Regions from separate parts of the Serratia sp. NA_112.1 genome, predicted to be linked through region 3. Evidence: predicted binding sites of a transcription regulator. Region 3 holds the regulator's gene; each other region holds the start of a gene.
What was found. Region 3 encodes CRP, which controls carbon source genes, mostly activating them, when cyclic AMP is high. Its sites were predicted from a motif close to ATGTGANNNNNNTCACAT; they were not measured.
Positions count from the first base shown of each region.

Region 1 (7,350 bases), on a different contig from region 3:
GATTGCTCCTGAACCGGGTGACAGGCTGAGGATAAGAGTTGTCAGCAGATAGGTTAACCACCAGTCCAAGGTCATTGCAGTACTCCCTGAAAGCGCCAATTTGTGCCAAAATGATGCGGTTTTTGTAAGAATTGAATCACAATACGCTAGTATTATTTCTTGTGCCAGAGGTCACATTTTTGCCACTGGTAGCTCAGGGAAAAGCACTTGATGACGTCGTTTACTCTCAGCACTGATGATTGGTTAACGCGTGAAAAGCAGTTTGCTGCTTTCGCCACGGGACCGCTGCTGGACTTTTGGCGGCAGCGTGAGGAGGGTGAGTTCAGCGGGGTCGGCGGCGTCCCCATCCGTTTTGTGCGTTTCAGTTCCCCTCGCCATCAGCGGGTGGTGGTGGTAAGTCCCGGTCGTATCGAAAGTTATATTAAATACCCCGAGATTGCCTACGATCTGTTCCATTGCGGCTATGACGTGATGATTTTGGATCATCGCGGGCAAGGCCGTTCCGGCCGTTTGCTGGCTGATAAGCACCGCGGTCATGTGATAAACTTTGCCGATTACGTCGACGACTTTGCCCAGTTTTATCAGCAGGAAGTGGTGCCACTGGGTTACCGGCAACACTTTGCGTTGGCTCACTCGATGGGCGGTGCGATCCTGGCGCAGTTTCTGGCCTGCCAGCCACAAGCATTTGACGCTGCTGCGTTCTGTGCACCGATGTTCGGCATTTATTTGCCGATGCCAGGCTGGATGGCCAACCGCATTCTGAACTGGACGGAGAAGCACCCGAGGGTGCGCGATTACTATGCGATAGGGACCGGTCAGTGGCGACCGCTACCTTACGTGGTCAACGTGTTGACCCACAGCCGTGAGCGCTACCGTCGCTGTTTGCGTTATTACGCCGATTATCCCGAGTTGCAGGTGGGAGGGCCAACCTACCACTGGGTACGGGAAAGCCTGCAGGCCGGACGAGAGATCATCGCCCAAGCGGCTAAAATCACCACGCCGCTATTATTATTGCAGGCCGGTGAGGATCGGGTGGTCGACAACCGTTCTCATCAGGCTTTTTGTCAGGCATTGTCAGAAGCGGGACATCCCTGTGAAGGGGGAAAACCGCAGGTTATCGAAGGCGCACGGCATGAGATCCTGTTTGAGCGGGACGCGATGCGCGCCGAAGCACTGAGCGCAATCCTGCGTTTCTTTGCTCAACACTTAGGCGGTACCCCTACCGCCGACTACACCATTAGAGGTTAGAAATTACCGCTATGTATCACGTCGTCGCTTCCGATTTAGATGGCACGCTGCTGTCACCCGACCACACCCTGTCACCTTACGCCAAAGAGACACTGAAGCTGTTGACCCAGCGTGGCGTACATTTTGTCTTTGCTACCGGCCGTCATCACATCGACGTTGCGCAGATCCGCGATAACCTCGAGATCAGCGCCTTTATGATCACCTCCAACGGCGCTCGCGTGCATAACACTGACGGTGAGTTGATTTTCAGCCACAACCTGGCCGAAGACATTGCCCGCGATCTCTACGGTATGCTGCATAACGATCCGGACATCACCACCAACGTCTACCGCAACGACGACTGGTACATCAACCGCGAAAGCCCTGAACAGAAAGAGTTTTTCCAGGAATCGATTTTCCAGTACCAGTTGTTCGAACCGGGCCTGTTGGAAACCGACGGCGTGTGCAAGGTGTACTTCACCTGTGACGATCATGAAAAGCTGTTGCCGCTGGAAGATGCCATCAATGCGCGTTGGGGAGATCGGGTTAACGTCAGTTTCTCGTTCCCAACTTGTCTGGAAGTGATGGCCGGTGGTGTGTCAAAAGGCCATGCGCTGGAAGAAGTAGCCAAGATCATCGGCTATACGCTGAAAGAGAGCATTGCCTTCGGCGACGGCATGAATGACCTGGAAATGCTGTCGATGGCTGGCAAGGGTTGCATCATGCGCGACGCGCATCAGCGCCTGAAAGACAAGCTGCCGGAGCTGGAAGTGATTGGCTCCAATGTCGATGACGCGGTGCCGCATTATCTGCGCAAGATGTTCCTGGGTTGATATGAACAGGGCGCCTTGCGGCGCCCCGAACGGTATTACTTGTGCTGGTTCTGCTTTTGCAGGAATTGCACGCCCTTGTCAGGGAAATCGGTGAACACGCCGTCAACGCCTGCCTGATTGTAAATCACGTCATACAGCTGATTTACGTCGGTAACGTAGTCCGGCAGTGCGTCTGCACGGATGGTGAAGGGATGCACCGCCAGCTTGTTGGCATGGGCTTCTTTCACCATATCGGTCAGTACCACCTTGCCCGGTTTGGATTTCTCAGCCACCACCAGCATGTGGTAGTCCGGCCCAATGCCATCGGCATACTGGGCGATTTGTTTCATCGCACCCGGCTTGAACATCCAGTCATAGTCATATTCCACCCATTTGCCATCGGCCTTCTGCTCATAGGTTTCCTGCCATTTGTTATAGGCAATCAGTTGGACCAGCTTCAGATCCATGCCCATCTTCGGCTCTAGCTCGGTTTTAATCCGCTTCAACTCGTTGGCGTCGAAGCATTGCAGATAAACGTTGTCACCCTTGCCGGTATAACCGTACTGCTTCAGCACCGCCAGCACCTTGCTGGAAATATCCTTGCCTTCCTGCTTGTGGAACCATGGCGCTTTGATTTCCGGGTAAATACCGATGTTCTTGCCGGTTGAATGGTTCAGACCCTGCACAAACTCGATCTCTTCCTGGAAGGTATGGACGCGGAAATCGGATTTACCCATCGGGAAGCGGCCAGGGTAACCCTGCACTTTTTTACCGTTTTCAATCTCGAAGCCTTCGGTGAACTTCAGCGATTTGATTTCCGGCAAGGTAAAGTCGATGGCGTAATAGCGGCCGTCTTTGCGTGCGCGGTCCGGGAAACGTTCGGCTACGTCGGTGACGCGATCGAGATAGTGGTCATGCAACACCACCAGCTCGTTGTCCTTGGTCATCACCAGATCCTGCTCGAGGAAGTCTGCACCCTGCGCGTAGGCCATAGCCTTCGCCGGCAGCGTGTGTTCCGGCAGATAGCCGCTGGCGCCACGGTGGGCGATCACCACCTTGTCGGCAGCCTGTGCAGCGCTGACCATTGAGGTGGCCAGGATAATCCCTGTTAGCAGGGCTTTGACTTGAGTCCGCATATTGTTGTTCTCCATGTTGTAGGTGCCAGGTAATAAAAAGGCCGCAGCGCGGCCTTTAAATAATGCGAAAGTTGTATGACGCTTAACCGCGTTTGTTGGCAGCGATTTCCGCGTGGTGTTTTTTCTCGCTCAGCATGGTCAGCAACAACAGCACAACCGCACCGATGCTACCGCCAATCATCACCATAAAACCGCCGTCCCAACCGAAGTAGTCAACGGTGTAGCCGACGATGGCGCTGGCTGCAACAGAGCCGCCCAGGTAACCGAACAGACCGGTGAAGCCTGCGGCGGTGCCGGCGGCTTTCTTCGGCGCCAGTTCCAGTGCGTGCAGACCGATCAGCATCACCGGGCCGTAAATCAGGAAACCGATGGTGATCATACAGGCCATATCGATGCCAGGATTACCGACCGGGTTCAGCCAGTAAACGACGGTGGCAATGGTCACCAGCGTCATGAAGAACACACCGGTGGCACCACGGTTACCCTTGAACACCTTGTCCGACATCCAGCCGCACAGTAGGGTGCCCGGAATACCGGCATACTCGTACAGGAAGTAAGCCCATGAAGACTTGTCCAGCGCGAAGTGTTTCACTTCTTTCAGGTAGGTCGGTGACCAGTCCAGAATGCCGTAACGCAGCAGATAAACGAACACGTTGGCTACGGCGATGTACCACAGCAGTTTGTTCGGCAGGATGTACTGCATGAAGATCTGCTTGGCCGTCAGCTCTTCTTCCGCTTTCTCGCTGTAGTCGTCCGGGTAATCGTTTTTGTATTCTTCGATCGGCGGCAGGCCACAGGATTGCGGGGTATCACGCATCAGGGCGAAGGCGATCAGAGCAACCAGGATGGCGCCGAAGGCCGGCATATACAGCGCTGCATGCCAGTCGTTGAACCAGGCCATGCCCAGCAGGAACAGCAGTGGCGGCAAACCGCCACCCACGTTATGGGCGCAGTTCCAGACCGAAACGATGCTGCCGCGCTCTTTCTGCGACCACCAGTGCACCATGGTACGACCACATGGCGGCCAGCCCATCCCCTGGAACCAACCGCACAGGAACAGCAGCACGAACATGACCGCGATGCTCGAAGTCGCCCATGGCACGAAGCCCATGAACAGCATCACCGCAGCAGCCAGGATCAGGCCGGCGGGCAGGAACACGCGTGGGTTGGAGCGGTCAGAAACCGACCCCATGATGAATTTGGAAAAACCGTAGGCGATGGAAATACCGGACAGGGCGAAACCGAGGTCGCCGCGGCTGAAGCCCTGGTCGATCAGGTAAGGCATGGCCAGGGTGAAGTTCTTGCGCACCAGGTAGTAGGCGGCATAACCGAAGAAAATCCCCATAAAAATTTGCCAGCGCAATTTACGGTACAGCGGGTCGACTTTGTCGACCGGCACACGGGAAATGTGTGCTGCCGGCTTAAAAATACTCAACATGAGCGCCTCCGATGGCTTTATCTAGTTATCACATCAATATGATCTTTTACGTTCATTTGATGATTGAGCGGATATCGAATGTGGTGTTTTTTTGTTCCATAACGAGCGTCATCCTAGTCAAATCAGCCTGGTGTCGCTGTGATGAATGGCGCATTTGTTACACTTTTATGAAACACCGGCGGATTTTGAGCGATTCGTTAACGTTATGAAATAGAAAAACGCCTGAAAATCGTGATTATGATCACATTCATGGTTTTTTGTGGACATTTGGTTTTCGTTTTGAGTTCGTTATTGTTCCTTATCAAACAAAGCCCCCAATGAATGTGGCTCAATAGGTGAATAACTACAGATTCTGAGAGAGTCTCATGAGCAGCCATTCATCGGATAACGAAACGGATGTGATCATCATTGGCGGTGGTGCGACCGGTGCGGGCATTGCTCGTGACTGCGCGCGCCGAGGCCTGCGTTGTATACTGCTGGAGCGTCACGATATCGCTACCGGTGCCACTGGGCGCAACCACGGGCTGCTGCACAGTGGAGCACGCTATGCGGTGACCGACGGCGAGTCGGCGCGTGAATGCATAGAAGAAAACCAAATCCTCAAGCGCATTGCGTACCATTGCATCGAGCGTACCGATGGGCTGTTTATTACGCTGCCGCAGGATTCTCTGGCCTACCAACAACAGTTTATTGCCTCCTGCCACAGTGCCGGTATCAACGCCGAAGCGATTGACCCACAGTTGGCGCTGCGTCTGGAGCCAGCGGCCAATCCGGCGCTGATCGGCGCGGTTCGCGTGCCGGACGGCACTGTCGATCCCTTCCGTCTCACAACCGCCAATATGCTCGATGCCCGAGAGCACGGTGCGCAGATCCTCACCTATCATCAGGTGGTCGGTTTACTTCGCGCTGGCGATCGTGTAACCGGAGTGCGTGTTTTCGACCATCAATCTGCGCAGCGCTACGATATTCATGCCGAAGTGGTCGTCAATGCCGCGGGCATCTGGGGCCAGCAGATTGCGGAATATGCCGATCTGCGCATTCGTATGTTCCCGGCCAAGGGCGCGCTGTTGATCCTCGGCCATCGCATCAACAACATGGTGATCAATCGCTGCCGCAAACCGGCGGACGCCGATATTTTGGTGCCGGGCGACACCATCTCGGTGATTGGCACCACCTCAACCCATATTGATTATGACCAGATCGACAACATGCTGGTGACGCCGCAGGAAGTGGACATTCTGATCCGCGAGGGGGCGCTGCTGGCGCCGGAGCTGGCGCAGACGCGTATTCTGCGAGCCTATGCCGGTGTGCGGCCACTGGTAGCCAGTGACGACGACCCCAGCGGCCGCAACGTCAGCCGTGGCATCGTGCTGCTCGATCATGCCAGCCGCGACGGCCTGGAAGGCTTTATCACCATTACCGGCGGCAAGTTGATGACCTACCGGCTGATGGCGCAGTGGGCGACCGATAAAGTGTGTGAAAAGCTCAGGTTGGATAGCCCCTGTACCACCGCGCAGGAAGCCTTGCCCGGCTCCCGTCAGTCGGCGGAAGAAACGGTGCGCAGCGTGGTTTCCCTGCCTGCCAGCATTCGCGGCTCGGCGGTTTATCGCCACGGCGACAGGGCCAGTCAGGTACCGGCCGGCGATCGGCTGGATAACAGCCTGGTGTGCGAATGTGAAGCGGTCACCGCCGGTGAAGTGCGTTATGCGGTGAACTCCCTCACCGTCAATAACCTGCTCGATCTACGCCGCCGTACCCGTGTCGGCATGGGCACCTGCCAGGGGGAGCTCTGCGCCTGCCGTGCCGCCGGGCTGTTGACGCGTTTTAACGTCACTACCCCGCAGCAGTCTATCGATCAGCTATCGCATTTCCTTAACGAGCGTTGGAAAGGGGTGAGACCGATCGCCTGGGGCGATGCGCTACGTGAAAGTGAGTTTACCAGCTGGGTTTACCAAGGATTGTGCGGGCTCGATGCCCGAGGGGATCAGGAGGCCGATGATGCGATTTGACGTAGTGGTGATTGGCGGCGGACTGGCAGGCATGACCTGCGCTATCAGGCTGGCGGAACAGGGCAAGCGCTGCGCCGTGGTCAGTTCTGGCCAAAGCGCACTCTATTTTTCATCCGGATCGCTTGATCTGCTGGCGCAGTTGCCCGATGGCACCCCGGTGGAATCACCGTTGATGGCGCTACCGGCACTTGCGCTACAGGCACCACAGCATCCTTATTCGCTGATGGGCGCTGAAAGGGTAGCCGGACTGTCGGATGACGCGGCCCTGCTGTTGCAACGTTGTGGTTTGAGCCTGCAGGGCAGCAGTGAACGTAATCATCTGCGAGTGACTCCGCTGGGTACGCGCCGGGCTACCTGGCTTAGTCCACAGGCTATTCCGGTCACGCCGTTGGACGGCGAACTGCCGTGGAAAAATATTGCAGTGATCGGCATTGAAGGATTTTTGGATTTTCAGCCGCAGTTGGCCGCCAGTTCCCTGACGCAAACCTTGGGTATCAAGGCTGAAGTCGCTTATATGCACTTGCCGGCGCTGGATCGGCTGCGCAACAACCCCAGTGAGTTCCGGGCGGTGAATATCGCCAGAGTGCTGGACCTGCCGGAAAACCTGACGCCGGTGGCGGAAGAAATGCGTCGGCTGGCCGCTGATGCCGAGGCGATTTTTCTGCCCGCCTGTCTGGGGCTGGAAGATGATAGCGCACTGGCCGCGTTGCAGGCGGCGCTGGGTAAAC
Region 1 covers NZ_JBQZFO010000009.1:61,124-68,473, reverse strand. Annotated here, with positions in the region: gene rhtB (homoserine/homoserine lactone efflux protein) at 1-75, opposite strand, end outside; gene pldB (lysophospholipase L2) at 211-1,248, shown strand; gene yigL (sugar/pyridoxal phosphate phosphatase YigL) at 1,260-2,060, shown strand; gene glpQ (glycerophosphodiester phosphodiesterase) at 2,096-3,175, opposite strand; gene glpT (glycerol-3-phosphate transporter) at 3,258-4,613, opposite strand; gene glpA (anaerobic glycerol-3-phosphate dehydrogenase subunit A) at 4,979-6,622, shown strand; gene glpB (glycerol-3-phosphate dehydrogenase subunit GlpB) at 6,612-7,350, shown strand, end outside.
Region 1: glpT (glycerol-3-phosphate transporter) is a predicted target of CRP. The motif match lies at 4,843-4,860, and genes of this name have one in related genera.

Region 2 (7,350 bases), on a different contig from region 3:
GTTGCGTATCCGGCTGACGCCCGCCACCGCACCGGCATCACAGGTACGCCCGTCCATCACGCAGGCGTCCAGCTCATGGGTACCCTGATGAGTAAACACCGAGCCTTTACCGGCATTAAACAACGGGCACTCCTCCAACAAGCGTACGGCTTCGGTCACCGCATCCAATGCGTTGCCGCCCTGGGCCAGGATCTGCTGACCTGCGGCAACAATGCCGGATAACGCCTGAATATACTCCTGTTCCTTTTCAGCATTCAGCGCCGAGCGGGTAATTGCGCCCGCGCCGCCATGAATGGCAATCACTGGTTTGCTCATATGCCTGACGCCCTGTGTTAATCCCGCACCGTTCCCGGGCTGATAATTAATTATTTTTTCTTTTCCCGACTATATTTAGCCCTACATTCTATGTAAAGCATTAAGTCAACGCTCAGCATTCAGCGTAGTCCGCTTAGATTATTTCGCACATTGAAATAGCTTAATGGAATAAAAACAGTGTGTTAGAGTGGCGCGAAAAAGCCATAAATAATGATTGGGATTTTTGGTAAAAGCAGCGACCAGATAGACAACTATTATCCTGAGAAATAACCGATAGCTCTGAATATTTAACCGTCACAGGTTCAACCTGCTGTTTTTTAGCAGGCTGAACGCAGATGATAATATTTAGAACCCGGAACCCGGCAGCAACAGAAATGCCTCTTCTTCCGGAGTTGAGACGCGGCCTAATATCGCATTACGGTGCGGGTAGCGGCCAAAACGGTCAATAATGGCCTTATGCCGCAATTCGAACTCCAACTGGTCACCATTATCCAGCTCGGTATACAACACCAGCGCCTGCTGATGGATCTGCGCCGATTCCGAGTGCATAAACGGCAAATAGAGAAAACCCCGTTGTTCCTTGCTGAGTTGCCCACATTGCCCGCTGCGGATCGCTTCTTGTGCCAACACCAGCGCCATGCAATCGCTGGCAAATGAACGCGGCGTGCCACGGAACAGGTTGCGGCTGAACTGATCGAGCACAATCACCTCCGCCAGTCGCCCCTCAATGGTTTCTCGCCAGTGCGCCAACTCCCCGGCAGCGGCGGCCTGCCAGATTTGGCCAAAGCGCATATGCAGCAGGCGATCGAAATCATCATCCTTTTTGAACCACAAAGCCGGTTCGATCTCGTCAAACCAAAAGTCTAATACCTGTCTGTGCATCACTGCCTCCTGTTGTTTACATCAGCATAGCATCCTTCATAATACCCCCACATTGCCGCTATTTATCGCGCACCCTGATTACGGAGTTCCCCCGATGGATCATTGCCATACTTCCGATCTCATTTCCCTGGAGCAGGCACTGGAGAAGATGCTCAGCCAGCTCTCCCCCCTGCAGCAGACCGAATCCATTGCCCTGACCGCCGCCGCAGGCCGCATTACCGCTGCCCCGGTCATTTCGCCGATTGACGTACCGCCGTTTGCCAATTCGGCTATGGACGGTTACGCCGTGCGCCTGGCGGATTTGCAAGCCAACGCGCCGTTGCCGGTGGCGGGCAAAGCCTTTGCCGGTGCCCCGTTTGATGGCGACTGGCCGACCAATACCTGCCTACGTATTATGACCGGCGCTCCTGTCCCTGTAGGCGCCGAAGCGGTGATCATGCAGGAACAGGCCGAGGTGAGCGATGCAGGGGTGCGCTTTACGGCCGAAGTTCAAGCCGGGCAAAATATTCGTCTGGCAGGGGAAGATATTCGCCAGGGCGCAGGCGTGTTGCCCGCAGGTGTCCGACTGGGTGCCGCGCAATTGCCGCTGTTGGCCTCGCTTGGCGTTGCCGAAGTTCAGGTGATGCGCAAGCTGAAAGTCGCGGTGTTCTCCACCGGCGACGAGTTACAACCGGTCGGCCAGCCGTTACAGGCAGGGCAAATCTACGATACCAATCGCTTTGCGGTGCGCCTGATGCTGGAACAGCTGGGCTGCGAGGTGATCGATCTGGGCATTATCCGCGACAATCAAGCAGCGCTGCGCGCCGCTTTCGATCAGGCGGACAGTCAGGCCGACGTGGTGATCAGCAGCGGTGGCGTTTCGGTCGGTGAAGCCGACTACACCAAGCAGATGCTCGATGAACTGGGTGAAGTCAGCTTCTGGAAACTGGCAATCAAACCGGGTAAGCCTTTTGCCTTCGGCAAGCTGAAACACGCCTGGTTCTGTGGTCTGCCGGGCAACCCGGTTTCTGCCGCCCTGACCTTCTACCAGTTGGTGCAACCGCTGCTGGCAAAACTGGCAGGTCACAGCGACTGGCAGTTGCCACCGCGTCTGCAAGCGCGCGCATTGACGCCGTTGAAGAAAGCGCCGGGCCGTCTCGACTTCCAGCGCGGGGTATTTAGCAGTAACGCCCAAGGCGAGTTGGAAGTCAGCAGCACCGGCCATCAGGGCTCGCACGTGTTCAGTTCGTTCAGCCAGGGGAACTGTTTTATCGTACTGGAGCGCGATCGCGGCTCTGTCGCAGTGGGTGAAAAAGTGGAAATTGAACCCTTTAACGCCCTGCTGAGGAGCTAAGCATGCTGCCGGAATTAACCGATGCCGAAGCATTGCGCTATAACCGCCAGATTATCCTGCGCGGTTTCGACTTCGACGGTCAGGAAAAGCTGAAAGCCGCACGGGTGCTGATTGTCGGCCTGGGCGGTTTGGGTTGCGCCGCTGCGCCCTATTTGGCTGCGGCAGGGGTAGGTCATCTGACGCTGGTTGATTTCGATACCGTTTCGCTCTCCAACCTGCAACGCCAGATCCTGCACCGCGACGCGCGCATTGGCATGGAGAAGGTTAATTCGGCGCGTATCGAGCTGAGCGCCATCAATCCGCATATCCATATTGATGCCGTTGACGGACAGCTGGACGATGAACAGATGACTGCACAGATTGCCGCCAACGATCTGGTGCTGGACTGTACCGACAACGTGGCAACACGCGATCTGCTCAATCGCCTGTGCCATGCGCAGCGCAAACCGCTGGTATCCGGCGCGGCGATCCGTATGGAAGGGCAACTCAGCGTCTTCACCTACCAGGCCGATGAACCTTGTTACCGCTGCCTGAGTCGGTTATTCGGCGACAACGCCCTCACCTGCGTCGAGGCCGGTGTAATGGCACCCTTAGTGGGCACCATCGGCACTCTGCAGGCTATTGAGGCCATCAAACTGCTGACGCAATACGGCCAGCCACTCACCGGCAAACTGCTGATGTTTGATGCGATGAGCATGCAGTTCCGTGAGATGAAGCTGCCGAAGGATCCGCAGTGCGAGGTATGTGGCGGGGAATAGCAGACACAAAAAAGGCGGGAATACTCGCTCCCGCCTCAGATTACTGGTCAATTTACAGGCGCTGCATGCAACGCCCCTACCAGTGTGTTACACGATACCCTGGCTACGCAGATAGTCTTCGTAGTTGCCGGTAAAGTCGATGACCTTGGTCGGTGTCATTTCCAGTACGCGGGTCGCCAGCGAGCTGACGAACTCACGGTCGTGGGAAACGAAGATCAGGGTGCCTTCGTACATTTCCAACGCCATGTTCAGCGATTCGATGGATTCCATATCCAGGTGGTTGGTGGGTTCATCCATAATCAGGATGTTAGGGCGTTGCATCATCAACTTGCCGAACAACATGCGGCCCTTCTCCCCCCCTGACAACACCTTCACTTTCTTCTTGATGTCGTCCTGGCTGAACAGCAAACGACCCAGTACGCTGCGGACTGCCTGCTCGTCGTCTTTTTCCTGCTTCCACTGGCTCATCCAGTCGAATACCGTCAGGGTATCATCGAACTCGTATTCGTGATCCTGCGCGTAGTAACCGATCCTGGAGTTCTCAGACCATTTCACGCTGCCGCTGTCCGGTTGTGCATCACCAACCAGGGTTTTCAGCAGGGTAGATTTACCGATACCGTTCGGGCCCAACACCGCCACTTTCTCGCCCACTTCAACCATCAGATTGAACTTGCTGAACAGAGGACCGTTGTCGAAGCCTTTGGCCAGCGCTTCCACTTCCAGTGCGTTACGGAACAGTTTTTTGTCCTGTTCGAAACGGATGAACGGGTTCTGACGGCTTGAAGCCTTAATTTCTTCCAGCTGGATCTTATCGATCTGACGGGCACGTGAGGTTGCCTGCTTGGATTTGGAGGCGTTGGCACTGAACCGGCTGACGAACGACTGCAGTTCGTTAATCTGTGCCTTCTTCTTGGCGTTATCCGCCACCAGACGTTCACGCGCCTGAGTGGCCGCCGTCATATATTCGTCGTAGTTGCCCGGATATACGCGCAGTTCGCCGTAGTCCAGATCCGCCATGTGAGTACACACCATGTTCAGGAAGTGACGGTCGTGCGAAATGATAACCATGGTGCTGTTACGCTCGTTCAGCACCTGTTCCAGCCAGCGAATAGTATCGATGTCCAGGTTGTTGGTGGGTTCGTCGAGCAGCAGGATTTCCGGATCGGAGAACAGTGCCTGCGCCAGCAACACACGCAGTTTGAAGCCAGGTGCGATTTCGCTCATCGGGCCATAATGCTGTTCGACCGGGATGCCAACACCGAGCAGCAGCTCGCCGGCACGCGCTTCGGCAGTGTAACCGTCCATTTCGCCGTAAGCCACTTCCAGATCGGCTACTTTATAGCCGTCTTCTTCGCTCATTTCGGCCATAGCGTAAATACGGTCACGCTCTTCTTTCACTGCCCACAGTTCATGGTGGCCCATGATAACAGTGTCCAGCACGCTGTATTGCTCAAAAGCAAACTGATCCTGACGCAGTTTACCCAGACGCTCGTTCGGATCGAGGAACACGTTGCCGCCGCTCGGTACCAGATCGCCGCCCAGGATTTTCATAAAGGTGGATTTGCCGCAGCCGTTGGCCCCGATCAAACCATAGCGGTTACCGCCACCAAATTTTACAGAGATGTTTTCAAACAGCGGCTTACTGCCAAACTGCATAGTAATGTTGTTAGTGCTTAACACAGCGCTCGCTCTTCATATCATTAGGAATGTGATTTGGCGCGCATTATGCCATAACGGTGATAAGAGATCGCGGGAAGTTTTGGTGACAATTTGAGCAATGATGCGGTGGCAGAAAAAGCCAGGCACCACGCGGTGTTCTTAAGGCCGGAGGCAGTAAATCCCATCCGGCGGATTGAGGGGAAATAAATACACTCACCAGCAGCCATGCTTTAAGATAGTGAAATAGACCTCTTTAAATTTTTCTGTCCTTAAAATATCCCCTTTCAATACCGAAACCTGTTTATCCCACTCCTGGGCAAAATCGGCTTCGCCGTTGTTGTTAAGCTTTTTTAAGCCACAGGCGGCATAAAGTTTGGCTTCTGGCGTTGCCTGCGGATTTTTGGCAATGCGCAAGAAAATGGCTCCCGCATCCTGATAGGTTAGGATTTTTATTAACTCGGTCTCGCCAACGCTGCCAATACCAACAAACCCATTCATTCCCAAAGAGAAGTTGTTAACCCTGGATAAAACATTTTCTGTCTCTTCACTGCTTTGCTCAGCGGTATAGCCGTAGAAGGAACAGAAAGAGACAACGAACAAAGTCACAACGCGAAAAATCATTTTCATAAAAGTCTCCCTATTCAACCGGTTTTATACCCTAAATAATTGGAGTTGCATCAAGGCGGCAAGTTTGTAAATCCCCAGGAGCTTACTCAGGTAAGTGACAGGGGTGAGCAAACGCAGCCAACACAGATGCAGCTTCAAGTATGACGGGTATAGACCGGGTTGGCATGTGCCGACATCAAATCCTGCTGATGTAAAACCGCTACAAACGCCTGCGATGCCGCGCTGCGGTAAGCGCTCTTACGTTGCAGTAATACCGCCCGACGCGCCGGCAAGGCGGCGACAAGTTGCACCGACCGCAACTGCGGATCCGCCTGGGCAATCGCCGCCGGTAGAATGGTGGCCAGTTGACCACGGCGCACAATCTCGAGGATAGCACCAATCGCATTGGCCTCTACCGCCACCAGCGGGCAGATACTCTGCTGGCGGCAATAACCATCGATGAACTGACGGGTAGCAAAATCTTCGCTCAGCAAAGCCAGGGGTTGCCGTTCAAGCTCCTCCGCCGTCAAAGGGTGTTGCCGTTGGGCCAAAAGATGATCTGCGCCAACCACCATATTCAACGATTCACTAAACAGGTCTGTGGCCTCGATATCTACCGACTGCGCCTGGCCAAAAGCAATCCCCAAATCCAACCTGTCCTCTGCCAGCAACGCCTCGATTCTGTCCTGCGTCATTTCCTGAATACTCAGAGATATGCCCGGATAACGCCGATAAAAGGCATCGATAACCGGGCCAACCAGATAGGCGCTAAAGGTCGGCGTCATTGCCAACCTCAGATTGCCGCGCTCCAGCGTCGCCACGTCATGGATCGCGCGTACGCCTTCATCCAGATCCTGCAACGCAAGACGGGCATAGCGCATCCAGGCCACACCGGCATCGGTCAGGCGCACCGTACGGCCACTGCGATCAAACAGCGGCGTACCCAGCGTTTCCTCCAGCTGTTTGATTTGCTGTGACAGCGTGGGCTGCGAGACGTGCAGCACTTCGGCAGCGCGGGTGAAGTTGCCCTGCTCGGCAACGGCCAGAAAATAACGAATATGTCTTAACAGCATAGCGCCCCTACTATAAGTAATTCCTATGACAATCATTATAAATGGGTCTTAGACCCTATAGCCAGAGCGGCGCAAGATACATCCATCGCTTAACAGCCCCCTGATGGAGACAGTATGAAAGAGGTTATTGAAGGCTTTTTGAAGTTCCAGCGCGAGGCGTTTGTCGAACGCACGGCACTGTTTCAACGGCTGGCGACCCAGCAGAGCCCGCGCACCCTGTTTATCTCCTGTTCCGACAGCCGCCTGGTGCCGGAACTGATTACCCAGCGCGAACCGGGCGACCTGTTCGTGATCCGCAATGCTGGCAATATCGTGCCTTCGTTCGGCCCGGAACCCGGTGGGGTCTCCGCCTCGGTGGAATATGCCGTCGCTGCGCTCGGGGTTGAAGATATCGTGATCTGCGGGCATTCCGACTGTGGCGCAATGACCGCCATCGCCACCTGCCAGTGTCTGGAACATATGCCGACCGTGGCTAACTGGCTGCGCTATGCCGACTCCGCCAAGGCGGTCAATCAGGCTTATCAGCATGCATCCGACAGCGAGAAAGTCAATTCGATGGTGCGTGAGAACGTCATCGCACAGCTGAACAATATCAAAACCCACCCATCGGTGGCATTGGCGCTTGAACAAGGCCGGTTGAAGCTGCACGGTTGGGTGTATGACATCGCCAGCGGCGGCATTGAAGCGCTGGATGGCGAAACCCGCCGTTTTATTCCGCTGGCCA
Region 2 covers NZ_JBQZFO010000001.1:629,027-636,376, reverse strand. Annotated here, with positions in the region: gene ACUTQ5_RS03185 (isoaspartyl peptidase/L-asparaginase family protein) at 1-315, opposite strand, end outside; gene ACUTQ5_RS03180 (DUF924 family protein) at 661-1,197, opposite strand; gene moeA (molybdopterin molybdotransferase MoeA) at 1,292-2,530, shown strand; gene moeB (molybdopterin-synthase adenylyltransferase MoeB) at 2,533-3,288, shown strand; gene ACUTQ5_RS03165 (ABC-F family ATPase) at 3,376-4,968, opposite strand; gene mchS3 (MchS3 family protein) at 5,161-5,574, opposite strand; gene cynR (transcriptional regulator CynR) at 5,709-6,626, opposite strand; gene ACUTQ5_RS03150 (carbonic anhydrase) at 6,741-7,350, shown strand, end outside.
Region 2: ACUTQ5_RS03165 (ABC-F family ATPase) is a predicted target of CRP. The motif match lies at 4,995-5,012, and genes of this name have one in related genera.

Region 3 (7,350 bases):
CGCGCCGAAATCTGCAGTGCGTGCAACTGATGGCGACCAAGACGTGCGCTCCAGTATGGCATCAGCGTGCAGTGTGCGGATCCGGTCACCGGGTCTTCGCCGCCGTCGAGGGTAAAATAGCGCGAGACAAAATCCGCCGCCTCACCCGGAGCGCTGACAATCACTGCCCGGCCGACCAAGGCAATCAGTGCCGGGATATCCGGCTGCAATGCCCTGACCTGCGCTTCGTTTTCCAACACTACCAACAGCGCATTGGCCTGCCACACTTCCTGCGGATGAGCGCCCAGCAGCGCCGCCAACCCTTCAGGTTCCACAACCTTCTGCGGTGGCCGGGACGGGAAATCCAGGACCATGCGTTCGCCATCTTCGGCGTCGCGTTTGACGTACAGGTCGCCGCTCGCCGAGCGGAAACGAATATCCTGCAGCGCCGGGTTCACCACGCTGAACATCACGTGTGCCGCCGCCAGCGTGCCGTGACCGCACAAATCGACTTCTCGCTGGGGCGTGAACCAACGGATGGCCGACATATCGCCATCGTCCCAGACAAAACTGGTTTCCGGCAGGTTCAGTTCATTGGCGATGGCCTGCATCTCCGCAGCCGACAAAGGCTGTTTTAGCAGGCAGACGCCGGCCGGATTGCCACGAAACCCTTGACCGGTGAAGGCCGCAATATGGAAGTAATTCTCCACCATTCACAATTCCTCAATGCCAGATGAGTAACACACAGGCCGCGGTGAGCAACCCCATAGAAACGTTAAAAATGATCCAGGCCTTTTTGCTGCGCAGCAGGCGGCCAATCACCGTGCCAAATCCCAGCCAAATCACGCCGGCAATGATGTTCACCACGAATATGCCCAGTGAGATCGCCAGAATAGAGGAGTTGTATTGAGCACCAGCCAGGCTGAAGCTGGCCACCGCCCCCAGCGCCATCAACCAGGCCTTGGGATTAAGGAACTGTAGCAGCCAACCCTGGTACAGCCGTATCGGTTTGGGCGGTGCCACGTCGGTTTCAAGTTTTTCATAAGCGGCGGTAGCCACTTTCCATGCCAGCCACAGCAGATACAGGCTTCCGAGAATTTTCAGCACCAGATGCAGCGCCGGATAAACCAGAATCAAGCTGCCGACGCCGAACGCCACCAACAGCAAAATGCTTTGCATGCCGAGCATGATGCCAATCATCAGCAACAGTGAACGCATAAAGCCGAAGTTGGCACCGGAAGTGGTCAGTAACATATTGTTGGGGCCAGGTGTGATCGCGGCAACCCACAGAAAACCTAACATCGAAAGAAATAAACTCGCATCCATCAGGCGGGCGCTCCTCACCCAGGTCATTTTTTGCAGTATTATTGTTAACTCAGGGTAGTGAAGCTATCAGCGCACTAATCATCCCACAAGAGTGGCCAATAAGAATTTAATTCAAGCTATGCATGAATCCTTTCGCCCGTTGAGCGGGGCCAGTAATCCCCATCTGCAAACGCTGCTACCACGGCTGGTGCGTCGCCACGTGCAGTTGAAACCCCACTGGCAACGGCTGGAACTGCCCGACGGTGACTTTGTCGATCTCGCCTGGAGCGAAGATCCGGCTCAGGCCGGCGGCAAGCCGCGCGTGGTGCTGTTCCATGGCCTGGAAGGCAGTTTCTACAGCCCCTATGCCCATGGTCAACTCAACGCCTGGCGTGAAAAGGGCTGGCTCGGGGTGGTAATGCATTTTCGCGGTTGCAGTGGCGTGCCGAACCGCAAGCAACGCATCTATCATTCCGGTGAAACGGAAGATGCGCGCTTCTTCCTCCAGTGGCTGCGTACTACCTACGGAGAAGCCCCCACCGCTGCCGTTGGCGTCTCACTCGGCGGCAATATGCTGGCCTGTTATCTGGCACAGCAGGGCGCCGACAGTCTGCTGCAGGCGGCGGTGGTGGTTTCTGCGCCATTGATGCTGGAACCTTGCTCATGGCGGATGGATCAAGGCTTCTCGCGGGTTTATCAGCACTACCTGCTCGGCCAGTTGAAACAAAACGCCACCCGTAAACTGCTGCACTATCCTGATACCCTGCCGCTCAAGCTGCCGCAGCTCAAGGCATTGCGTCGGATCCGCGACTTTGATGATGCGATTACCTCGCGCATCCATGGCTTTAGCGATGCCACCGATTATTACCGCCGTTGCAGCGCCCTGCCACTGCTGCCGTCGATCCAAACGCCGCTGTTGATCATCCATGCCAAGGACGATCCTTTTATGACCGACGAAGTGATCCCCGAAACCGCCACGCTGCCGCACAACATTGAATATCAGTTGACCGAGTTTGGCGGCCACGTCGGTTTTGTCGGCGGTACATTGAAAAAACCCCATATGTGGCTGGAATACCGTATTCCATCCTGGCTTGCCCCTTACCTGGAAACAATCAAGTGATCATCCCCTGGAAAGAACTGGAAACCGAGACCCTCAATAGCCTGATTGAATCCTTTGTGCTGCGCGAAGGGACCGACTACGGTGAGCATGAACGTTCCCTGGAACATAAAGTGGAAGACGTGCGCCGCCAATTGAAAAACGGCGAGGTGCTACTGGTATGGTCAGAACTGCATGAGACCATCAACATCATGCCGCGCGGGCAGTTCCGTGCCGGGCAAGAAGAAATTTAGTGACTGTCGGTTCTATGACTGACGGAAAAAATCAGGTAACAATGAGGGATTGCAAACCAACGCGCGGAATTTTGCCCTTGGCGAAAAGGTGTCAAACAGACCAAAAATTTTAACTGACGCCTGCGCATTAAACACGGAGTGACCCATCACCATGTCCGCCAAACATCCCGTTATCGCAGTGACCGGCTCCAGCGGTGCCGGCACCACCACCACCAGCGTGGCGTTCCGTAAAATCTTTCAGCAGTTGAACATCCGCGCCGCGGAGCTGGAAGGTGACAGTTTCCACCGCTATACCCGGCCGGAAATGGACGCGGCGATCCGCAAAGCGCGCGATCTTGGCCGTCATATCAGCTATTTCGGCCCCGAAGCGAACGATTTTGGCCTGCTGCAACAAAGCTTTAGCGAGTACGGTACCAACGGCACCGGTCGTTCACGCAAGTATCTGCACACCTACGATGAAGCGGTGCCCTATAACCAGGTACCGGGGACCTTTACCCCGTGGGAAGCCTTACCGGCACCGACCGACGTGCTGTTTTATGAAGGGCTGCACGGCGGCGTAGTGACCGAACACAACGACGTGGCCAAGCATGTCGACTTGCTGGTCGGCGTGGTGCCTATTGTTAACCTGGAATGGATCCAAAAGTTAATTCGCGATACCGGCGAGCGTGGCCACTCCCGTGAAGCGGTGATGGATTCAGTGGTGCGTTCGATGGAAGACTACATCAACTACATCACACCGCAGTTTTCGCGCACCCATATCAACTTCCAGCGGGTGCCGACGGTAGATACCTCCAACCCGTTCGCCGCCAAGGCGATCCCCTCGCTGGACGAGAGCTTTGTGGTGATCCACTTCCGCGGCCTGGATCAGATCGATTTCCCTTATCTGCTGGCGATGCTGCAGGGATCTTTTATCTCGCATATCAATACGCTGGTGGTGCCGGGCGGCAAAATGGGATTGGCAATGGAGTTGATTATGGCGCCGCTGGTGCAGCAACTGCTGGAAGGCAAAAAAATCGGCTAACTTACCGGAGCGCGGCAACGGACCGCGCCCCTTTATCTATCAGGACACCGCGCGGATCTCAAAACTGTGGGTCACGCTGGCGGCCTTGCTCAGCATCAATGACACCGAACAGTACTTCTCGGCGGAAAGATTCACCGCGCGCTCAACAATTTTGTCACTTAAATCTTTACCGGTGACGATGAAATGCAGGTTGATATGGGTAAACAACCGTGGCGCTTCTTCGCGCCTTTCAGAGGTCAGCTTCACCTCGCAATCACGCACGTCGTTGCGTCCTTTTTGCAGGATCGACACCACATCTATCGCGCTGCATCCTCCCACCGACATCAGCACCATTTCCATCGGACTGGGCGCTTTATCGCCGGCGTTGCCGTCCATCAATACCTGATGGCCAGACGCGGATTCGCCCAGAAACGTCAACCCTTCCACCCACTTAACTCTTGCCTGCATGCTGGTCACTCCGGTTAATTTCTTAAAATCAGACTACGCTTTCGCATAGAAACTGGCAACGGAACCTGATGCTAATCATGCTGAAGCGAGACAACACAAGACACCCGCCTCACTCTGTGCTACAAACAGAGCCGCAATAAATCTTTCCGGGACACTGATTTCAGGGAAACTCCCAGGGAAAGGCTCCTTTACCGGTATGTTAACAGAATGTAGCTTGCAGCTCTCCCGGCAAGTTAATATGCTAGAGCGACAGCGTATATTTATGACACGCCTCAAAACCTGCTGCCAGCTACCATTAAAACAACGGCGACAGCACGTTTTACAGGGAACTCTGACCCCTGTGACACAAGGCAGCGATAACAACAGAGGATAACAGCGAATGGTTCTCGGCAAACCGCAAACAGACCCTACTCTCGAATGGTTCCTGTCTCATTGCCATATCCACAAATATCCATCCAAAAGTACGCTGATTCACCAAGGTGAAAAAGCCGAAACGCTTTACTACATCGTCAAAGGCTCCGTCGCGGTGCTGATTAAGGATGAAGAAGGTAAAGAGATGATCCTGTCCTACCTTAACCAGGGGGATTTCATCGGCGAGCTTGGATTATTTGAAGAAGGTCAGGAGCGTAGCGCCTGGGTTAGGGCGAAAACCGCCTGTGAAGTGGCTGAAATTTCCTACAAGAAATTCCGCCAGTTGATTCAGGTTAACCCGGACATCCTGATGCGCCTGTCAGCTCAGATGGCAAACCGTCTGCAGATCACCTCTGAGAAAGTGGGTAACCTTGCTTTCCTGGACGTTACAGGCCGCATCGCGCAAACCCTGCTGAACCTGGCGAAACAGCCTGATGCCATGACCCACCCGGATGGTATGCAGATTAAAATTACCCGTCAGGAAATTGGCCAGATCGTCGGTTGCTCACGTGAAACCGTTGGTCGTATTCTGAAAATGCTGGAAGATCAAAACCTGATCTCCGCCCACGGCAAAACTATTGTCGTTTACGGCACCCGTTAATCACTGAAAAAACGGCGCGATAATTCGCGCCGTTTTTTTATGCCCCTAGTCATCATGTGGCGCCGACTGATTTATCATCCGGAAGTTAATTACGCACTACGACAAACGCTGGTGCTGTGCCTGCCGGTTCTGCTCGGGCTGTTGATCGGCCAACTACAATACGGCCTGCTATTTTCCCTGGTTCCCGCCTGCTGCAACATCGCCGGGCTGGACACGCCTCATAAACGCTTCTTTAAACGCCTGATCGTCGGCGGTTCACTGTTTGCATTCAGCAGTTTGTTGCTGCAGCAAGCTCTGTTGTGGCAGTTGCCGCTGCCGATACTGATGCTCGGCCTGGCGCTGCTGCTCGGTGTCAACGGTGAAATAAGCCCGCTACACGCCCGTCTGCTGCCTGCTGCGCTAGTTGCCGCCATCTTCTCCCTCAGCATGGCCGGTACGGTGCCGCTTTGGCACGCGCCGGTGTTATATATCGTGGGCACGGCCTGGTACGGCCTGTTTACCTGGTTCTGGTTCAAGCTGTGGAAAGAACAGCCGATGCGCGAGTCGCTTAATCAGCTCTATCTGGAACTGGCGGACTACTTCGAAGCCAAATATTCGCTGTTGACCCAGCACACCGACCCGCAGACCGCATTACCTCCCCTGCTGGTGCGCCAGCAAAAGGTCATGGATCTGATCACCTTGCTGTATCAACAACTTAATTTTCTCCCCCATGCCAGCAATCTCGAACAAAAGCGCCTGCAACGCACCTTCCAGGTCGCGCTGGATTTGCAGGAACACATCACCGTCAGCCTGCACCTGCCGGAAGAGGTGCAAAAACTGGTAGAACAGAGCCAGGCCGAAGCCATTATCCGCCGCAATGCGCAGGTAATTGCCAATCGGCTGCGCACGGTGGCGCACGATATTCTCTACCACCAACATTCGCAACGCTTCAATATGGGCAATGAACTGACAGCATTGGAAAAAGTGGCGGCACAGCACCCGGAGAATCCGGTTGGGCAGTTCTGCTACTACCACTTCAGCCGCATCGCCCGCCTGCTGCGTACCCAGCATCCACTCTACCGGCGTGACCTGATGGCCAATCAAAACCGCCTGCCGTTTTGGCCGGCGCTGGTCAGTTATCTGTCGTTCAAATCCAATGCCATGCGTAATGCGGCACGATTAGGCGTCACGCTGGCGGCAGGCAGCAGCCTCGGGATGATGTTCAACCTGCCGAAACCCTACTGGATCCTGCTCACTATCATGCTGGTAAGCCAGAACGGCTACAATGCCACCCGGGTGCGCATCCAGCACCGTGCGCTCGGTACTCTGGCCGGACTCGTCATCGCCGCCGGTCTGCTGCAATTACAACTGCCCGAAGCCGAGACCCTGAGCGTGATGCTGGTGATTACGCTGCTGGCCTATCTGGTTTCACGTAAAAACTACGGATTGGCGGTTATTGGTTTTACGGTGACGGCGGTCTACACCCTGCAACTGCTGGCCCTCAACGGCACACATTTCCTGGTGCCGCGGCTGATCGACACGCTGATCGGCTGCGTGCTGGTGTTCGGCAGTACCATCTGGCTGTGGCCACAGTGGCAAAGCGGATTACTGCGCAAGAATGCCCATCAGGCGCTGGAAAACGATCAGCAGGCATTACGTCTGTTGCTGGAAGAGCAAGAGCCAGATCCCAGTGCACTGGCCTACGCACGTATGCAGGTCAATCAGGCGCACAATGCGTTATTCACCTCGCTGAATCAGGCCATGCAGGAGCCGGGGTTTGAATCGAACTATCTGGCGGATATGCGCCTGTGGGTGACGCACAGCCAGTTTATTGTCGAGCATCTGAATGCAATGACTATCCTGGCGCGCGAGCACTATATGCTGACGCCAAAGCTGGCGGAGGAGTATCTGCAATCTTGCGAGATTGCGCTGCAAAGCTGCCAGCAACGGCTGGAGTACGACGGGCCGAGCAGTGGCAACAGCATTATGCAGCCGCCGGATTTGCACCCTGAGATGCCGGTGACCGAAATGGAGCGCCACCTGCGGCGCATTCTTTCGCACCTGAGCGTCATGCATACCATCTCGTCATTAGCCTGGAGCCAACGCCCACACCACGGCATCTGGCTGAAACGCAAACTGCGCGATGAATAAGGGCGCCACACGGCGCCCGGTTAACCATGCAGCAAATAGCAAATTAAGCGTTAATCACGTCCTGCACCGCCAGCTCAAACAGCGCCATACCCTGGTCGATGTCTTG
Region 3 covers NZ_JBQZFO010000018.1:18,234-25,583, reverse strand. Annotated here, with positions in the region: gene ACUTQ5_RS21270 (PhzF family phenazine biosynthesis protein) at 1-692, opposite strand, end outside; gene ACUTQ5_RS21265 (LysE family translocator) at 703-1,305, opposite strand; gene ACUTQ5_RS21260 (hydrolase) at 1,424-2,404, shown strand; gene ACUTQ5_RS21255 (YheU family protein) at 2,401-2,634, shown strand; gene ACUTQ5_RS21250 (phosphoribulokinase) at 2,786-3,655, shown strand; gene ACUTQ5_RS21245 (OsmC family protein) at 3,695-4,102, opposite strand; gene crp (cAMP-activated global transcriptional regulator CRP) at 4,482-5,114, shown strand; gene ACUTQ5_RS21235 (YccS/YhfK family putative transporter) at 5,169-7,244, shown strand; gene argD (bifunctional acetylornithine/succinyldiaminopimelate transaminase) at 7,288-7,350, opposite strand, start outside.

Region 4 (7,350 bases), on a different contig from region 3:
CGCTTATTGGGAACCCAACACCCGTAAATGTCTGGATCGCCAGACCGGTCGTCAGATTAATCCTTAATCTGGTCGCAGCAAGTCGGTGGCCGTGACTCTTCGCCACCGTTGCTGCTATCCTGACAAAGGAAGCTCATTTACAAATAAGGACGAATGGATGAAAAAAGCGTTTATCTTGGGGGCACTGCTGATGGCCACTGCGCCGTTGGCCGCCCTGGCCTCATGCGAAAGCGTGAAGGCAGACATTTCGCAGAAAATCGTCAAAAACGGCGTACCTGAGTCTGGTTTCAAACTGGATATCGTACCGAACGATCAGGCCCAACAGGCCGGCGGTCTGGTCGTTGGCCACTGCGAAAACGACACGCAGAAAATTGTTTATACTCGCCTTGGCAACGGCGATGACAACGGTGACGCGGCTCAGACCGGCACCAGCCAGGATACGAAAACCTCGCAATAATTACTGTTTAGGGCGCTCTGTGCGCCCTTCCCCTTTAAGCCTGTTCTGCCTCTTCTCCTTCACCCTGTGGTCTGTGCCGCGCAGGGATCAGCATCGCCGCCGCCAGTGCCAGCAATGACAACAGTGCGGAAACCAAAAACACCCAATGCAACGAAGCGGCAACCTGCTGCGTCATGTTCGCCAGTAGCTCTGGCGTCATCGCAGTACGCGCAGCCGGTTCCATCAATTGCTGTACCGGATCGGTCGTTTGCGGCAAACGAAGCTGCAGGTTGATATTCAGCGTCGCACCTAAAATAGCAGTACCAATGGCCGAGCCCATCATCCGGGTAAACACCGTGCAGGCGGTGGCAATGCCACGGATACTGTGGTGAGCCGCGTTCTGCACCGAAACCAGAAACGTGGTGTTGCATAACCCCATACCGGCACCGACCATAAACGCCGCTACCCGTCCCCACAATAAGCCGCTGGTCGGCTGCAGCAACAACAGAATCAGGCCGCCGGCCAGTAATAACAACGCCCCCAGTAGCGCCGTGGTGCGATAAGACGTCATCAGCATCAGTCGGCCGCTGAAGGTACTGGCCAACGGCCAGCCAATCGACATCAGCGCCAGCGTGGTACCGGCTTCCAAAGGGGTTCCGCCCATCACGCCCTGAATAAAGGTCGGCAGAAAGGCACTGATACCCATCATCGCCGCGCCAATCACCAGACCGCCAATATTACCGGCGACAATCACCCGGCTTTGCCATAACGCCAACGGAAACAGTGGCTCCGGCGCTCGCCGTTCCTGACGGATCAGCAACCTCAGCGAAACGGCCGCCAACGCCAACAACGGCAGCACCCACCAACCGAGGTTTTCGGCCTGCAGCAGTGACAGCAACAGCGCGGTAACAAACAGCGTCAGCCAGGCGGTCCCCGCCAGATCTAGCGCGTGTTTACGCACCTGTTGGCGAGAAGGCAGATAACGAGCCAGGAAAAACATCGCCAGCAGACCGATCGGCAAGTTGACCCAGAATACCAGCGCCCAGGGCAAGTGCTGGACGATAAACGCCCCCAGCAACGGCCCAATAATCGCTGATACACCCCAAACGCTGGAAATATAGCCCATCACCTTGGGCCGCTCGGTAGGGCTGTAGATATCACCAATAATGGTGGTCGCTGTTGGCATAATCGCCCCGGCCCCCAGCCCCTGCAACAGCCGAAAACCAATCAGCCAGTACATGTTCGGCGAGAAACCGCACAGTACCGACCCCAGTAAAAACAACGACGCGCCAAAGAAAAACACCCGTTTGCGCCCCAGCAGGTCCGCCAACCGACCATAAATGGGAATGGTGATGGCCTGCGCCAAAAGATAGACCGCGAATACCCAACCCAGCAGGGAAAAGCCGCCAAGATCGCCGATGATGGTTGGCATCGCCGTGGCGACAATGGTCGCCTCTATGGCCGACATGAACATCGCCAACATGCAGGCAATCAGGATTAAGGGGCGATGAGCGATTGGAGCAGGTGTGTCGTTATTTGTCATAGCGTTATTACAAACCGTGGATTCTTGTTTGCCTTAAATTATACCAGCCGAATTAGAGCTTTCCGTTACCGGTGTCTATTTCCCTGTTTTTACAGGCGATAAACGCACCATTTGAACTAAGCGTGACGGTGTAACAAAAATTCCACTCGTGGCTCGCCGCAACGAGCAAACCGCGATGCTGCTGGCGAATCTGTAAATATTCACTGGCCTTCGGCCGGGCCGGCAAGCACAATGTTCAGCTGAACCTTTCATTTTTCTCACGATTTTACTGACGCATGAAACGATTGGTCCACCTGCACCACTATCGCGCCCTGCTGCGCCGCCTGTTTATCGCCATCTTTCTTGGTATTGCCGCTGCGTTGGTGGTCTGGCTGTTTCACCGAGCGATGCTCGGGCTGGAATGGTTACTGCTCGATCACGAAGAAGGTAGCCTGGTGGCCGCCGCCGCTGCGTTACCTGGCTGGCGTAGAGCGTTAACCCCGGCGTTGGGTGGGCTGGCGGCCGGCCTGTTATTGTGGGTTTATCAGCGCTATCAGCACCAGCGACAGGTTGCCCCAACCGACTATATGGAAGCGATTGAAACCGGTGATGGCCGCCTGGACGTTAGCGCCAGCCTGGTGAAATGCCTGGCCTCACTGCTGGTGGTCTCCAGCGGCAGCGCTATCGGCCGCGAAGGCGCGATGATCCTGCTGGCGGCATTGGTAGGCTCCGTCTTTGCCCAGCGCTTCACCCATGAGAAAGAGTGGAAGCTGTGGGTGGCCTGCGGTGCCGCAGCCGGTATGGCCAGCGCTTATCATGCCCCATTGGCCGGCAGTCTGTTTATCGCCGAAATTCTGTTTGGCACCCTGATGCTGGCCTCATTGGGGCCGGTGGTGATTGCCGCCGTCAGCGCCCTGCTGGTGACCAATTTGCTCAACGGCGGTCAGGCGCCGCTGTATCTGGTAGAACCGCTGCCTGCCCCTTGGCCGGTGCAATATCTGTTGATGGCGCTACTCGGCGTTTTGGCCGGGGTCTGTGGCCCGTTGTTCCTGTGGGCAATGTCTTCTTCCGGTCGTGCATTCCGTTCGCTACGGCTAAAACCGCCGCTGCAATTGGCATTAGGTGGACTGATTGTCGGGCTGCTGTCGCTGCTGTTTCCTGAGGTATGGGGCAATGGCTACAGCGTGGTGCAGTCGCTGCTCAGTGCGCCGCCCGGCGTATTGCTGGTAGGCGCCATTCTGATCTGCAAGTTGCTGGCGGTGCTCGCCAGCAGTGGCTCCGGTGCGCCTGGCGGTGTGTTCACGCCAACGTTGTTTGTCGGGGCGGCGCTCGGCTCGCTAGTTGGGCAACTCTGCACCATCTGGCCGGAGCTGGGCAGTGCGGTACCGATTCTGATGGCGTTAACCGGCATGGCAACGCTGTTGGCGGCCACCACCCACGCGCCGATTATGGCAGCGCTGATGGTGTTCGAAATGACCGGGGAATATACCCTGCTACCGGGTATTTTGTTGGCCTGTGTGATCGCCACCACCGTCTCACGCGGCTTACGTTCGGTGTCGGTCTATCACAATGCCTAGCGGTTTAGCAGTGGCGAGATATCCAGATAGCGCGCCAGTTCACGCTGTTCGGCACGTGGCAGATAAGGGATTTCACCCAGCAGCGGCGCAGGAATGCGTTGCTGCATCGCATCGATAGTTTCGGCGTAGTGTGCCAGCCCCGGATTGATGCGGTTCGCAACCCAGCCCAGCAGCGGCAAACCGTCATTTATGATCGCCTGCGCCGTTAATAAAGCGTGGCTGACGCAGCCCAGTTTGATCCCCACCACCAGCACCACCGGCAGTTGTTCCTGAATGACCCATTCGGCGTAAGGCCGCATATCGTTCATCAATACGCGCCAGCCGCCGCTCCCTTCTACCACCACGGTATCGGCTTTGGTGAACAAATGTTGTAGCCCACTGCTCATCACGCCGTAGTCGGTATCCTTGGTAGATTGCGCGTGAAAGACCTCTTCCAGACAGGTAATGGGATTAATTTCCTGGTACGACAGCGCCATGGTCGAAGATGCCTGCAACACCAAAGCGTCTTTATTGCGAAGGCCTTCGCTGGTTTCCTGACAGCGCGTAGCGACAGGTTTGTAGCCGGCCACAGAACGGCCCTGCGCAGCAAGCGCCTGTAATAAAGCGCGGGAAACCACGGTTTTACCGACATCGGTATCCGTACCTGTAACAAATAAACGCGTTAACATGAATTAATTGCCCCGAGATGCACCGTTAACCAAAAAGTCGCCAAGAATGTGGCGAAAGCGACGAACGGGAAAAGTCTAGAGGATGCCGGGGAGACGGGGCTTGAGGTAGCTCAACCTTTTGTCGTTAAACGATAAGAATTACTGATTGGTGAAAGGCTGTGCCCCATGATTGACCGTGGCACCGTCGCAGCCCCAAAAAACCGTAATCAAGGCGGAGGATGCTGGGCATAGCGGGTCTACGTTCAAGGCCGACAACGCAGAGTACGGCTTTTTGGGGCGCAGCCTACCCTTGCAGCAACTGCACCAGCAGCGAACCATTGTATAACGCTTCTTTCACCAGTGCCGCGCCGGGCATGGTGCCTTTATTGAAGAACTGAGTGGGCTCCACCTGAATCTGCTCACTGTAGGCCGGTAGCGATTGCTGACGTATACAGGAGGCAATGGCCGGATGTAGAATTTCTGCCGCCCGGTTCAGCGGGGAACCGACCAGGATTTTTTCCGGATTGAACAGGTTAACCATGATCGCCAGGATGCGGCCCACGCTGTGCCCCACCCCAAGGATAATGTCTTTCGCCAGTTGGTCGCCCGCCAGCGCCGCATCACACAGAGACTCGACCGTCAACGGTGCCCCGTGCAGGCTGGAGCTCATTGAGCTTCCGAGGCGCGCACGAGCAATTTCCAGCATATTTTCGATGCTGGCGACGGTTTCCAAGCAACCGTGATTGCCGCAGTAACAGCGTTTGCCGTAAGGATCGACCTGGGTATGGCCAATCTCGACCACGCTGCGGCTACCGGCATGCAGCACCCTGCCACCGGTGATCACCCCAGCGCCAACGTTGTGGTCGATCACCACCTGAATCACGTTTTGGCTGCCGCGCGAAGCGCCGTATAAGGCTTCGGCCATGGTCCAGGCGCTGATGTCGTGTTGCAGGTAAACCGGCAGACCGGTACGCGTTTCCAACGCCGGGCCTAATGGCATATCTTCGACATCGTAAAACGGCATACGGTGTACCACGCCGGAAATCGCGTCAACCATGCCCGGCAGCGTAATGGCGATCGCCGTCAGGCGTTCAAGCTTGCTTTGATGGCGGATAAAGAACTGGTCGACTTCAGCAAGAATGCGTTTTAACAGTGGGTCGGGGTGTTCAGCGGCCAGTGGCAACAACTCCTCCACCACCAGTTTGCTGCTGATATCGCGCAGCGCCAGCGTAATGGTGCCACGGCTGATACGGGCGGAAAGGTAGTGCCAGGCTTCGGTGTCCAGCACCAGCCCAACCGCCGGACGACCACGGCTGCCGACTTCCTGGAACTCGGTTTCTTTAACCAGATGGGCTTCCAGCAGTTCACGGACGATTTTGGTGATACTGGCGGGAGCGAGCTGCGCCCGTTTTGACAGTTCGATGCGCGAAATTGGGCCCAGTTGATCGATTAGCCGATAAACTGCCCCTGCATTTGTTTGCTTGATTTGATCGATATGCCCAGGCTGCCCAACCGCAATCACAAACCTGCTCCTACTATTTTTCGCGCTTCTAAATAAAGACTATCGGCTATGGTGGGGCTTTTGTAATACAGCGTCAACTATTTGATTCGTTATGTGATTTGCTGCACAAATTCACCCTACTTTGCCTGCGGATTGCGTTTTATTTACCCAGTTGGCTTTCAGGGTAACAGTAACGCCATCAGGGACTTGGCCGCAGCTGTCAGGGGGCGTTGGCGATGATGTACCAACCAAACTTCGGTCGTCGCCTCAGGTTCCGCCAGCAGTAAATATTGCACCCCGTCGATTTTAACCCGTGCGAAAGACGCCGGCAGAATCGAGATGCCCAATCCGGAGGAAACCAGGCCGATAATGGTCATCGCCTCACCGACTTCCTGGGTGATATAAGGGGTGATCCCCGCTTTGGCCAACAGCGACAAAATCTCGTCATGCAGCGCGGTTCCCACTTCACGGGAGAAAAAAACAAAAGGTTCTTCCGCCAGATGGTGGAAGCGTAACGTACCGGGTGCCACATGGGTTAACGGATGCCCTTCCGGTACCACCGCCACCAGGGGTTCACACAGTAAAAGCTGATGCTTTAACACGTCCGGTAAGCGGGTGTTGCGCATCACGCCCAGATCCAGCTCGCCATTGAGTAAGGGTTCAATCTGCTGCTTGGTGTTCACTTCACGCATCTTGATATGCACCTGTGAGTGCTGCTGACGAAAAGCTCGCAGACTGCGCGATACCACGCTGATAAAGGGGGCCGACGAGGTGAAACCTATGGTCAATTCGCCCAGTTCGCCACGTTCCAACCGTGCTGCTTTCTCGGCAGCGCGATTCACCTGATCGAGCACCTGATAGGTCTCTTTCAGAAACAATTCCCCCGCCTGGGTCAGGCTGACATTGCGGTTGTTGCGCGCCAGCAGGCGTGCGCCGACCATTTCCTCCAGCGCCTGGATTTGCTGGCTGAGCGGCGGCTGAGAAATACGCAGACGTTCTGCGGCACGACCAAAATGCAACTCTTCCGCCACGGCGACAAAATAACGCAGATGCCTCAATTCGATATTCATACTTTAAACATCTCAATTTTAATTATTAATATATTAGACAAAAAACTGCCCTCTCCCTATGATTTTGTTAATTCATAATGTGTTGATATATACCCGATGTTCGGTAAGGAAAGACTGTGACAACCCCTGTGCGCTCTGCGGCCGATATGCCGTCGACGCGGGCCGCCAACGATAACGCGGCCACTGCGCCAAAAACCCAACGTTCCACCCTTAACAAACTTCCCTACATCGAACGCGGAACACCGCAGTTTATGCGCGTCACTCTGGCGTTATTTTCCGCCGGCCTTGCCACTTTCGCCTTGCTGTATTGCGTGCAACCTATCCTGCCAGTTCTGTCTCAGGACTTCGGCATCTCCCCGGCACAAAGCAGTCTGTCGCTGTCGGTTTCTACCGGGCTATTGGCGATCGGTCTGATGTTTACCGGCCCGCTGTCCGACGCCATCGGCCGTAAATCAGTGATGGTAGTGGCGCTGCTGCTGGCGGCTATTTGCACCCTGATTTGCGCCTTTATGACCAGTTGGCATGGCATTCTGCTGATGCGCGCACTGATTGGCCTTTCGTTAAGTGGCGTCGCCGCCGTTGGCATGACCTACCTGA
Region 4 covers NZ_JBQZFO010000005.1:17,090-24,439, reverse strand. Annotated here, with positions in the region: gene ACUTQ5_RS12415 (DUF1283 family protein) at 1-67, shown strand, start outside; gene ACUTQ5_RS12410 (DUF1161 domain-containing protein) at 158-457, shown strand; gene ACUTQ5_RS12405 (MDR family MFS transporter) at 492-1,979, opposite strand; gene clcB (voltage-gated ClC-type chloride channel ClcB) at 2,255-3,535, shown strand; gene bioD (dethiobiotin synthase) at 3,532-4,203, opposite strand; gene mlc (sugar metabolism global transcriptional regulator Mlc) at 4,487-5,704, opposite strand; gene ACUTQ5_RS12385 (LysR substrate-binding domain-containing protein) at 5,863-6,753, opposite strand; gene ACUTQ5_RS12380 (MFS transporter) at 6,900-7,350, shown strand, end outside.
Region 4: mlc (sugar metabolism global transcriptional regulator Mlc) is a predicted target of CRP. The motif match lies at 5,796-5,813, and genes of this name have one in related genera.